Regions from separate parts of the Bradyrhizobium sp. ORS 278 genome, predicted to be linked through region 3. Evidence: predicted binding sites of a transcription regulator. Region 3 holds the regulator's gene; each other region holds the start of a gene.
What was found. Region 3 encodes PhoB, which activates phosphate uptake and scavenging genes when phosphate is short. Its sites were predicted from a motif close to TGTCATNNANCTGTCAT; they were not measured.
Positions count from the first base shown of each region.

Region 1: the regulator PhoB is predicted to act here: its motif matches at 1,670-1,686, upstream of BRADO_RS15645 (RNA degradosome polyphosphate kinase).
Region 2: the regulator PhoB is predicted to act here: its motif matches at 1,840-1,856, upstream of BRADO_RS17445 (DUF47 domain-containing protein).

Region 1 is NC_009445.1:3,537,863-3,541,138, forward strand. Features, by position in the region: gene BRADO_RS15645 (RNA degradosome polyphosphate kinase) at 1-1,605, opposite strand, end outside; gene BRADO_RS15650 (DnaA ATPase domain-containing protein) at 1,739-2,416, opposite strand; gene BRADO_RS15655 (CDP-alcohol phosphatidyltransferase family protein) at 2,478-3,032, opposite strand; gene purM (phosphoribosylformylglycinamidine cyclo-ligase) at 3,191-3,276, shown strand, end outside.
Region 2 is NC_009445.1:3,896,141-3,899,416, forward strand. Features, by position in the region: gene BRADO_RS17435 (branched-chain amino acid ABC transporter permease) at 1-784, shown strand, start outside; gene BRADO_RS17440 (branched-chain amino acid ABC transporter permease) at 786-1,754, shown strand; gene BRADO_RS17445 (DUF47 domain-containing protein) at 1,898-2,542, shown strand; gene BRADO_RS17450 (inorganic phosphate transporter) at 2,557-3,276, shown strand, end outside.
Region 3 is NC_009445.1:1,794,428-1,797,703, reverse strand. Features, by position in the region: gene BRADO_RS07905 (trypsin-like serine protease) at 1-1,195, opposite strand, end outside; gene phoB (phosphate regulon transcriptional regulator PhoB) at 1,282-1,989, opposite strand; gene phoU (phosphate signaling complex protein PhoU) at 2,006-2,722, opposite strand; gene pstB (phosphate ABC transporter ATP-binding protein PstB) at 2,753-3,276, opposite strand, start outside.

The sequences.
Region 1 (3,276 bases), 1.7 Mb from region 3:
GATGTGCTCGATCATGCGCTTGCGAAGCGTGAGCGGCGACACTGCCATCTTCTCGATGTCGATGGGCTCGGCATAGCCGGTGATGTAGTTGAACACCCGCGTGACGTCGCGGCCGATCACTGGGTCCGACGTGAAGTAGGACAGGTCGGTGTAGATGCGCGCCGTCACCGGATGATAGTTGCCAGTGCCGGTGTGCACGTAGGTCGTGAGGCTGCCGCCCTCGCGGCGCACGACCATCGACAATTTCGCATGCGTCTTGAGCTGCAGGAAGCCGTAGACGACCTGCACGCCGGCGCGCTCGAGGTCGCGCGCCCAGCGGATATTGGCCTCCTCGTCGAATCGCGCCTTGAGCTCGACCAGCGCCGTGACCGACTTGCCGGCCTCGGCCGCTTCCACCAGGGTGCGCACGATCGGCGAGTTGTTCGAGGTGCGATACAGCGTCTGCTTGATCGCGACGACGTCGGGATCGCGCGCCGCCTGCTGCAGGAACTGCACGACGACGTCGAACGACTCGTAGGGGTGATGGACGATCAGGTCCTTCTGCCGGATCGCCGCGAAGATGTCGCCGCCATGGTCGCGCACGCGCTCGGGATGGCGCGGCACGTAGGGCGCGAATTCGAGGTCGGGGCGATCGACGCGCGTGAGCTGTGACAGCTCGTTCATCGCCAGCACGCCGTCGACCACGAACACCTCGTCGTCAGTTGTCGCCAGCGCGTCCTGCACGAATTGGCGCAGCTCCTCCGGCATGGCGGCCTCGATCTCGAGCCGGATGACCGAGCCGCGGCGGCGCCGCTTCAGCGCGGTCTCGAACAGCCGGACGAGGTCCTCGGCTTCTTCCTCGATCTCGATCTCGCTGTCGCGGATGATGCGGAAGGCGCCCTGGCCCTTCACCGTGTAGCCGGGAAACAGCCGGCCGATGAACAGGCTGGTGGCCTGTTCGAGCGTGATCAGGCGGATGACGCCGTCCTTGGCGCCGGGGAAGCGGATGAAGCGGTCGATCTTGCCCGGCATGCGGATCAGCGCGTTCATCGGCCGGCCGTCGGAGGTGCGGGTCAGCTGCAGCGCCACCGTGAAGCCGAGGCTCGGGATGAACGGGAACGGATGCGCTGGATCGATCGCCAGCGGCGTCAGCAGCGGGAAGATGTTGGCGAGGAAATGATCCTCGATCCAGGCGCGCTCGGCCTTGGTGACGTCCTGGCCGTCGACCAGCACGATGCCGAGCTCGGCGAGGAACTTGCGCAGGTCGCGCCAGATCGCCTGCTGGTCGATCGCGAGCTGCGACACGGTTTCGTTGATCAGCTTGAGCTGCTCGGTTGGTGTCAGCCCGTCCGGGCTGCGCTCCGCGATGCCTTCGCGCACCTGGGCGCGGATGCCGGCGACGCGGACCATGAAGAATTCATCAAGGTTGTTGGCGGAAATCGATAGGAACCGCACACGCTCCAGCGCCGGATGGCGTGGATTGACTGATTCCTCGAGCACGCGGCGGTTGAAGTGCAGCCAGGACAGCTCCCGATTGATGAAGCGCTCGGGGCTCGAGGCGATCTCGTTCGTGGGCGCCGCAACCGGCTCTTTCGCTGCGAGTTCAGTAACTTGCTCGGTATCCATCAGAGATCAATCCATATTCGATCACGGCGCAATGGGCGCGAGGGCGGACCGTAGCTCAACGCGTATGACGAAGGGATGACGTTCCCGGCACCATTGAGGTTCCGCGCCGCGTTGCCGTCAAGATGGCCGCTGGTCACGCCGACCGTAGGAGTTCCGCTGCGAGCGCTCGCGTCACCGGGCGTCCAAGCCGCAGCGACTCGTCATCCAGGAGCGCAATGGTCTGGCGCGCGGCTGCGTAAGACCGTTCGATCCGGCTGGCAAGGTAGCTGACCACCGTCTCATCGATTGCCAGCTGCCTGTCGGCGGCGAGCTTCACGATCAGAGCCCGGAACAGCTGGTCGTCTGGCGGCAGCAGCGTGATCACCGGGACCGCGCGCAGCCGCGACCGGAGGTCGGCGAGCGCGATCGGCAGCGCCACCGGCGCCTCGCGCGCGGTGATCAGGATGTAGGCCTCGTCCTGGCGCGCCAGATTGAGCAGGTGGAACAGCGCCCGCTCGTCGAGATCTGCAGCCGTGAGATCCTCGAGCACCAGAGCGCCGGTGGCAAGCGCGCCGGGGACTGCGCCGGCGTCCAGCGCATGCGCGGAGAGCGAGCGGGCGCCGGAGCGCTCCGCCCAGATCGCCGCCAGATGGCTCTTGCCGGAACCGTCGGGTCCGACCAGGAACATCGTGTTCGCCGGCCATTCCGGCCACGCATCGACCAGCGCGAGCCCTGCGGCGTTGCCGGGCCCTTCGAGGAAGTTGTCCCGCGTCAGGCTCTCCGCGTGCGGCAAAGCGAGGGCCAGTTGACGAGGGGGAATATGGCCGGCCAAGGTTGAGGTGCTCCGTGTCGTCGTGTCAGCGGGGAGGGGCGAGGGGCTCGCGAAGCCGGCCTCACCGCACCTCGATGGTATTCATGTGGCGCACCCAATCCACCAGGTAAAGCCCGACGGATACAAGGGTAAAGGCCGTCACCAGCACCATCAGCACACTGTCATAGGGCTTGGGCTCGAAGCCGAAGCTGAGCGATGCCAGCACCAGCGCGGCAAATCCCACCTGCGCCCCGGTGTTCAGCTTCGACACCATCAACGGCTTCATTGCGACCGGCCGGTCGAACAGCCAGGAGACGATCACGGCGGCGACGATCATGATGTCGCGCGAGACCACCAGGATGACGATCCAGCGCGGGATGGCGCCCCAGATGCCGAGCGTGACGAAGATCGAGACCAGCAGCGCCTTGTCGGCCAGCGGGTCGAGCAGGGCGCCGAGCTCGGAGCGCAGGTTGAAGCGCCGGGCCAGGAAGCCGTCCACGGCGTCGCTGACCCCGGCGATGACGAACACGATGAAGGCAACCTCCATCTCGCCGGCCGCGATGGCCCACACCACGATCGGAACCAGCAGGATTCGGCCCAGCGTGATCAGGTTGGGAATACTGTGGGGAATGGTCACGCAGCTGGTCCCGACGACAAACTCGATGAATGGAGGGCCCGATTGCGAAGCACGGCGAACCCGTCCGGTTCCTAGATAGGGTGGGGACGAGCCCCTTGCGAGCCATTGCGCGCGGCCGGAATCCGACGTAACCAGCGGCCAGATTAGGGGTTTTGACCATGACCGAGCGCAAAAACGGGCTCACTTATGCAGATTCGGGCGTCGATATCGACGCCGGCAATCGTCTGGTCGATCTGATCAAGCC
Region 2 (3,276 bases), 2.1 Mb from region 3:
CATCTTCGGCATGCTCAACATCATCAACTTCGCCCATGGCGCGCTCTACATGATGGGCGCGTTCTGCGCCTATTTCCTGCTGAACCTCGGCGGCATCAATTATTGGTGGGCGCTGCTGCTGGCGCCGATCATCGTCGGCGCATTCGGCATGGTCCTGGAGCGCACGCTGCTGCAATGGTTGACCGGGCTTGACCATCTCTACGGCCTGCTCTTGACCTTCGGCATCGCGCTGATCGTGCAGGGCATCTTCCAGAACTATTTCGGCTCCTCGGGCCTGCCTTACGCGATCCCGGATCAGCTGCGCGGCGGCATGAATCTCGGCTTTATGTTCCTGCCGGTCTATCGCGGCTGGGTCGTGGTGTTCTCGCTGGTGGTGTGTCTCGCCACCTGGTTCCTGATCGAGCGCACCCGGCTCGGCGCCTATCTGCGCGCCGCCACCGAGAATCCCACCCTGGTTCGCGCCTTCGGCATCAACGTGCCGCGCATGATCACGCTCACCTACGGGCTCGGCGTCGGCCTTGCCGCGCTCGCCGGCGTGCTGTCGGCCCCGATCAACCAGGTGCGGCCGCTGATGGGCGCCGACCTGATCATCGTCGTGTTCGCGGTCGTCGTGATCGGCGGCATGGGCTCGATCATGGGCTCGATCATCACCGGCTTCGCGCTCGGCGTCGTCGAGGGACTGACCAAATATTTCTATCCCGAGGCTTCCAACACCGTGGTCTTCGTTCTGATGGTCCTGGTGCTCCTGGTGAAGCCGACGGGTCTGACCGGACGGGCGGCCTGACATGACATCGATCACCGACGAGACATTGCCGATCACCCCGCGCGCGATGCGCGACGAGATGATCGCGTTCGTCATCATGGCGGCGCTGCTCGCCATCGTGCCGTTCACCGGCCTGTACCCGTTCTTCGTCATGCAGGCGCTGTGCTTCGCGCTGCTGGCCTGCGCCTTCAACCTGCTGATCGGCTATGGCGGCCTGCTGTCGTTCGGCCACGCGATGTTCTTGGGAACGGCCGGCTATTGCAGCGCGCATGCGCTGAAGGTCTGGGGTTTCCCGCCGGAGCTCGGCATCCTCACCGGCATCGCCGGCGCCTTCGTGCTGTCGATCGTCACCGGCTACATTTCGATCCGCCGCCAGGGCATCTATTTCTCGATGATCACCCTGGCGCTGTCGCAGCTCCTCTATTTCGTCTATCTGCAGACGCCGTTCACCCATGGCGAGGATGGCATCCAGGGCATCCCGCAGGGCAAGCTGTTCGGCTTCATCGACCTGTCGAAGCCGTTCACGCTGTACTACGTCGTGCTGGTCGGGTTCCTCGCTGGCTTCTTGCTGATCTTCCGCACCATCAACTCGCCGTTCGGCGAGGTGCTGAAATCGATCCGCGAGAACGAGCAGCGCGCGATCTCGCTCGGCTACAAGACCGACCAGTACAAGCTGCTGGCCTTCATCCTGTCCGGTACCATCGCCGGTTTCGCCGGCTCGCTGAAGGTGTTCGTGGCCCAGAACGCCTCGCTGACCGACGTGCACTGGTCGATGTCCGGCGAGATCGTGCTGATGACGCTGGTCGGCGGCCTCGGAACGGTGTTCGGGCCCGTTGTCGGCGCCTTCGTGATTATCGCCATGCAGCAGTATCTGGCTGGGTTCGGGCAGTGGGTGACGGTGATTCAGGGCGTCATCTTCGTCGCTTGCGTGCTCACCTTCCGCCGCGGCGTGGTCGGGGAAGTCGCTCATCTGTTCAAGCGATCCCTCTAAGTCATTGATCTAGATGAAATTTGTCGGAGAGGCAGAAAGCGGTGGATGAGCCGGCCACCGCTTCTGCTGCGGCGTGATCCGGAGTATGACAGTTCTGTGACGGGTCAGCCCTGGCCTGTTTCGGAATGGATGGATCTCGTCTCATGCTGAACTGGTTCCGCGCCGTCCTCCCCAAGGAGGAGCGGTTCTTCGATTTGTTCGCCCGCCACAACAAGGTGGTGATCCAGGGCGCCCATGCGCTTGTGGACATGCTCAAGGGCGGCGACGACGTGCTGACGCATTGCCAGCGCGTCAGCCAGTTCGAGAACGACGCCGACAACATCACCCGCGAGGTGCTGACCGCCGTCCGCCGCACCTTCATTACGCCGTTCGACCGCGGCGACATCAAGAACCTGATCACCTCGATGGACGACGCCATCGACCAGATGCAGCAGACCGCCAAGGCCGTGGTGCTGTTCGAGGTCAAGGCGTTCGAGCCGACGATGCGGGAGATGGGCACGCTCCTGGTCGACTGCGCCAATTTGATCGGCCGCGCGTTGCCACTGTTGCAGGCCATCGGCCAGAACGTGCCGATGATCACTGCGATCACCGAGGAGATGACCAAGCTCGAGGGCCGCGTCGACGACCTCCACGATATCGGCCTGAAGGAGCTGTTCCTCAAGCACCGCAACGCCAACACCATGGACTTCATCGTCGGCGCCGAGATCTACGACCATCTGGAGAAGGTCGCCGACCGCTTCGACGACGTCGCCAACGAGATCAATTCGATCATGATCGAACAGGTCTAGGGTAGGGCCGCGCCGTGGACGCTCAACTCGGCCTGCCCATCCTGGTCGGCCTCATCGCCGTCGCGCTCGCCTTCGACTTCCTGAACGGCCTGCACGACGCCGCCAACTCGATCGCGACCATCGTCTCGACCCGCGTGCTGCGGCCGCAATATGCGGTGTTCTGGGCCGCGTTCTTCAATTTCGTCGCCTTCGGCGTGTTCGGCCTGCATGTCGCGCAGACCATCGGCACCGGGATCATCGACCCCGCGATCGTCGATGCGCAGGTGATCTTCGCAGCCCTCGTCGGGGCCATCGTCTGGAACCTCGTCACCTGGGCGGCCGGCATTCCCTCGTCGAGCTCGCACGCGCTGATCGGCGGCCTGGTCGGGGCTGGCGTCGCCAAGGCCGGCATCTCGGCCGCGGTATGGAGCGGCCTGTCGAAGACGGTGCTGGCGATCGTGCTGTCGCCACTGGTCGGCCTGGTGCTGGCGATGATCCTGGTCGCGATCGTGTCCTGGGCCTCGGTGCGCTCGACGCCCTTTGCGGTAGATCGCGCCTTCCGCATCCTCCAATTCGCCTCCGCCTCGCTGTACTCACTTGGCCATGGCGGCAATGACGCGCAGAAGACGATGGGCATCATCGCTGTGCTGCTGTATTCGCAGGGCCATCTCGGCGAGCATTTCACGGTGCCGTTCTGGGTCGTGCTGTCGTGCCAGGCGGCCATGGCGCTGGGCACCCTGATGGGCGGTTGGCGC
Region 3 (3,276 bases):
CCGGTTCGCCGTTGATCTCGGCGAGAATCGGGGAGCCCGAATAGCCGAAATTGGCGAGGCAATGGACGGTCAGCAGCTTCGCATCCTTGGTCATGCCGGCGCTGCAATTGCGCTGGCCGGTCGGCGAATAGCGCCGCTCCTGGCCGTAGCCGATCTCGGAGATCGTGCCCGCCTGGGTCGCGGCCGCAAGCTCGTCGCGGCTCACGGCCCTTACCGCCACCGGCCTGGACGGCAGCGCATCCTTCAGGATGATCAGCGCCCAATCCGCCGGCGAACGGTCGGCCGACCATTGGTCGTGCTGAGTCGGGATGAAGTCCGGCGCGACAATCAGCTTGTCGGCGACTGAGGAGGCGGCGGGGGTGCCTTTGTTCAGGCCCGCCAGAAAATGGACATTGCCCGGACTCACCTGAGCCAGACCGTTGAAGACGCAGTGCGCCGCCGTCAGCACGACGCGGGGAGCCACCAAGGTGCCGGTACACGAGCCTCCCGTGCTGTATTGCGCCTGGGTCACGACACCGATCGACGATGCCGGCCAGGAGGTGGGATCGACGACATCACCGAAGTGCCGGTCGAGGCCGAGCAGCTGCTCGGGGCGCGGATTGGCAATGCCGGCATCCGCCGCTTCCGGCTTCGGCCTCCACGCCGCGATGATCTGCTCGGCCTGACGCCGCTGTGCGTCGCTAAGCTTGATACGCTGGATCTCGCGGCCGGCCGACCTTACGCCGTTGCGGCCGGCCATCACCAGCCAGGCATAACCCTGCACGACATCCTGGGACATGACCCGGCCGTCGAGCATCATCAGGCCGAGCATGTATTGCGATTGGGCGAAGCCTTGGGCGGCGGCGCGGTTGAACCAGCGCGCGGCTTCGCCGTGATCGCGAGCGGCGCCTTCGCCGTTGAAATAGGCGATGCCCAGATAATGCTGGGCGATGGCGAGCCCCTGATCGGCGGCCTTGCGGTACCAGACCAGCGCCTCCGTCTGGTTGCGCGCGACGCCGACGCCGAAGGCCTGCATGAAGCCGACATCGAATTGTGCCCGCGCGTCGCCCTTGACGGCGAGCGGCTGGAGCCTTCGCAACGCCACCGCGGGCTGTCCATTCGCCGCCGCGGCGACGGCCTCCTCGAGCTCGGCGGCCGCGGCGCTAGTCGCAGCCGCGAGCAACAACGTCAAAAAGATGGCGAGCGTCTTGATCATTGTGTCTGCCGAGGCCCGACCATGATGATGGGAACGCCATCACACATGATCAAGACGGCAGCGGCGTGACCGCGCAGACCGCGCGATCAGGCCTGCTCAGACTTGGCGAACCGGTCGTCGAGCGCATAGCCGGCGCCGCGGACGGTGCGGATCGGATCCTGCTCGCGGCCGGGATTGAGCAGCTTGCGCAGCCGGCCGATGTGGACGTCGACCGTGCGCTCGTCGATATAGATGTCGCGGCCCCAGACGCTGTCGAGCAGCTGCTCGCGGCTGAACACGCGGCCGGGATGCTCCAGGAAGAACTCGAGCAGGCGATATTCGGTCGGGCCGAGATCGATCGGCCGGCCCGACCGCGCCACGCGGCGCTTCTCGCGATCGAGCTCGATGTCGCCATAGGACAGCACGGTCGCCAGCCGCTCCGGGCTGGCGCGCCGCAGCAGGCCCTTCACACGCGCCAAGAGCTCCGGCACCGAGAACGGCTTGACGATGTAGTCATCGGCGCCGGTCGCAAGACCGCGCACGCGCTCGCTCTCCTCGCCGCGCGCCGTCAGCATGATGATCGGCAGCTGCTTGGTCTCGGACCGCGCCCGCAGCCGCCGGCACAGCTCGATCCCTGAGAGGCCCGGCAGCATCCAGTCGAGCACGACCAGATCGGGAATGCGCTCCTTCAGCCGCGTGTCGGCCTCGTCGCCGCGCGCCACGGTCTCGACCTCGTAGCCTTCGGCTTCGAGGTTGTAGCGCAGCAGCGTCGTCAGCGCCTCCTCGTCCTCAACCACCAGAATTCGCGCGCCCATGTCGGAATCGTCTTTCTCAGTTGCCGGGGATCGTGGTCGCAAAACTGGTCATGTCGCCCTTGGGGCGCTTGTCCATGATCTGCTGGCCCTCGATCATATAGAACACCGTCTCGGCGATGTTGGTGGCGTGATCGCCCATCCGCTCGATGTTCTTGGCGCAGAACATCAGATGGATGCAGAACGAGATGTTGCGCGGGTCTTCCATCATGTAGGTGAGGAGCTCGCGGAACAGCGAGGTGCAGATCGCGTCGACCTCCTCGTCGCCTTTCCACACCGTCATAGCCGCCGGCAAATCGTGCGCCGCATAGGCATCCAGCACCGTCTTGACCTGCGACTGAACGAGGTCGGTCATGTGCTCCAGGCCGCGGATCAGCTTCAGCGGATGAAAGTCGCTCTCCAGCGCGGCGACGCGCTTGCCGATGTTCTTGGCGAGGTCGCCGATCCGCTCCAGATCGGTGGCGACGCGCATCGCACCGACGATCTCGCGCAGGTCGACGGCCATCGGCTGGCGGCGGGCGATCGTGAGCACCGCGCGCTCCTCGATGACGCGCTGCAGCTTGTCGACCTCCGCGTCACCGGCGACCACCTTCTGGCCGAGCGCCACGTCGCGCCGCACCAGCGCGTCGACGGAATCGACGATCAGCCGTTCGGCAAGGCCGCCCATCTCCGCCACCAGGCGGGTCAGATCCTGCAGATCGCTGTCGAACGCCTTGGCGGTATGTTCACTGGCCATGATGATCTCCTGAGGGCATTGCTGTCGGCGTCAGCCGAACCGGCCGGTGATGTAATCCTGGGTCCGCCGATCGCTCGGCGAGGTGAATATCTTGCTGGTGTCGTCGAACTCGATCAACTCGCCGAGATACATGAAGGCGGTCTTGTCGGAGACGCGCGCCGCCTGCTGCATGTTATGAGTCACGATCGCGATCGTATAGTTCTCCGAGAGCTCCTGGATCAGCTCCTCGACCTTGGCGGTGGAAATCGGGTCGAGCGCCGAGCACGGCTCGTCGAACAGGATGACCTCTGGACGCACGGCGACCGTGCGGGCGATGCACAGGCGCTGCTGCTGGCCGCCGGACAACGACAGGCCGGAGGCGTTCAGCTTGTCCTTGACCTCGTTCCACAATGCGCCGCCGCGCAGCGCCTTCTCGACGCGGTCGTCCATCTCGGACTTCGAGATCTTCTCATAGAGGCGGATGCCGAAGGCGATGTTCTCGTAGATCGTCATCGGGAACGGCGTCGGCTTCTGGAACACCATGCCGACCCGCGCGCGCAGCAGGTTGAGGTCGA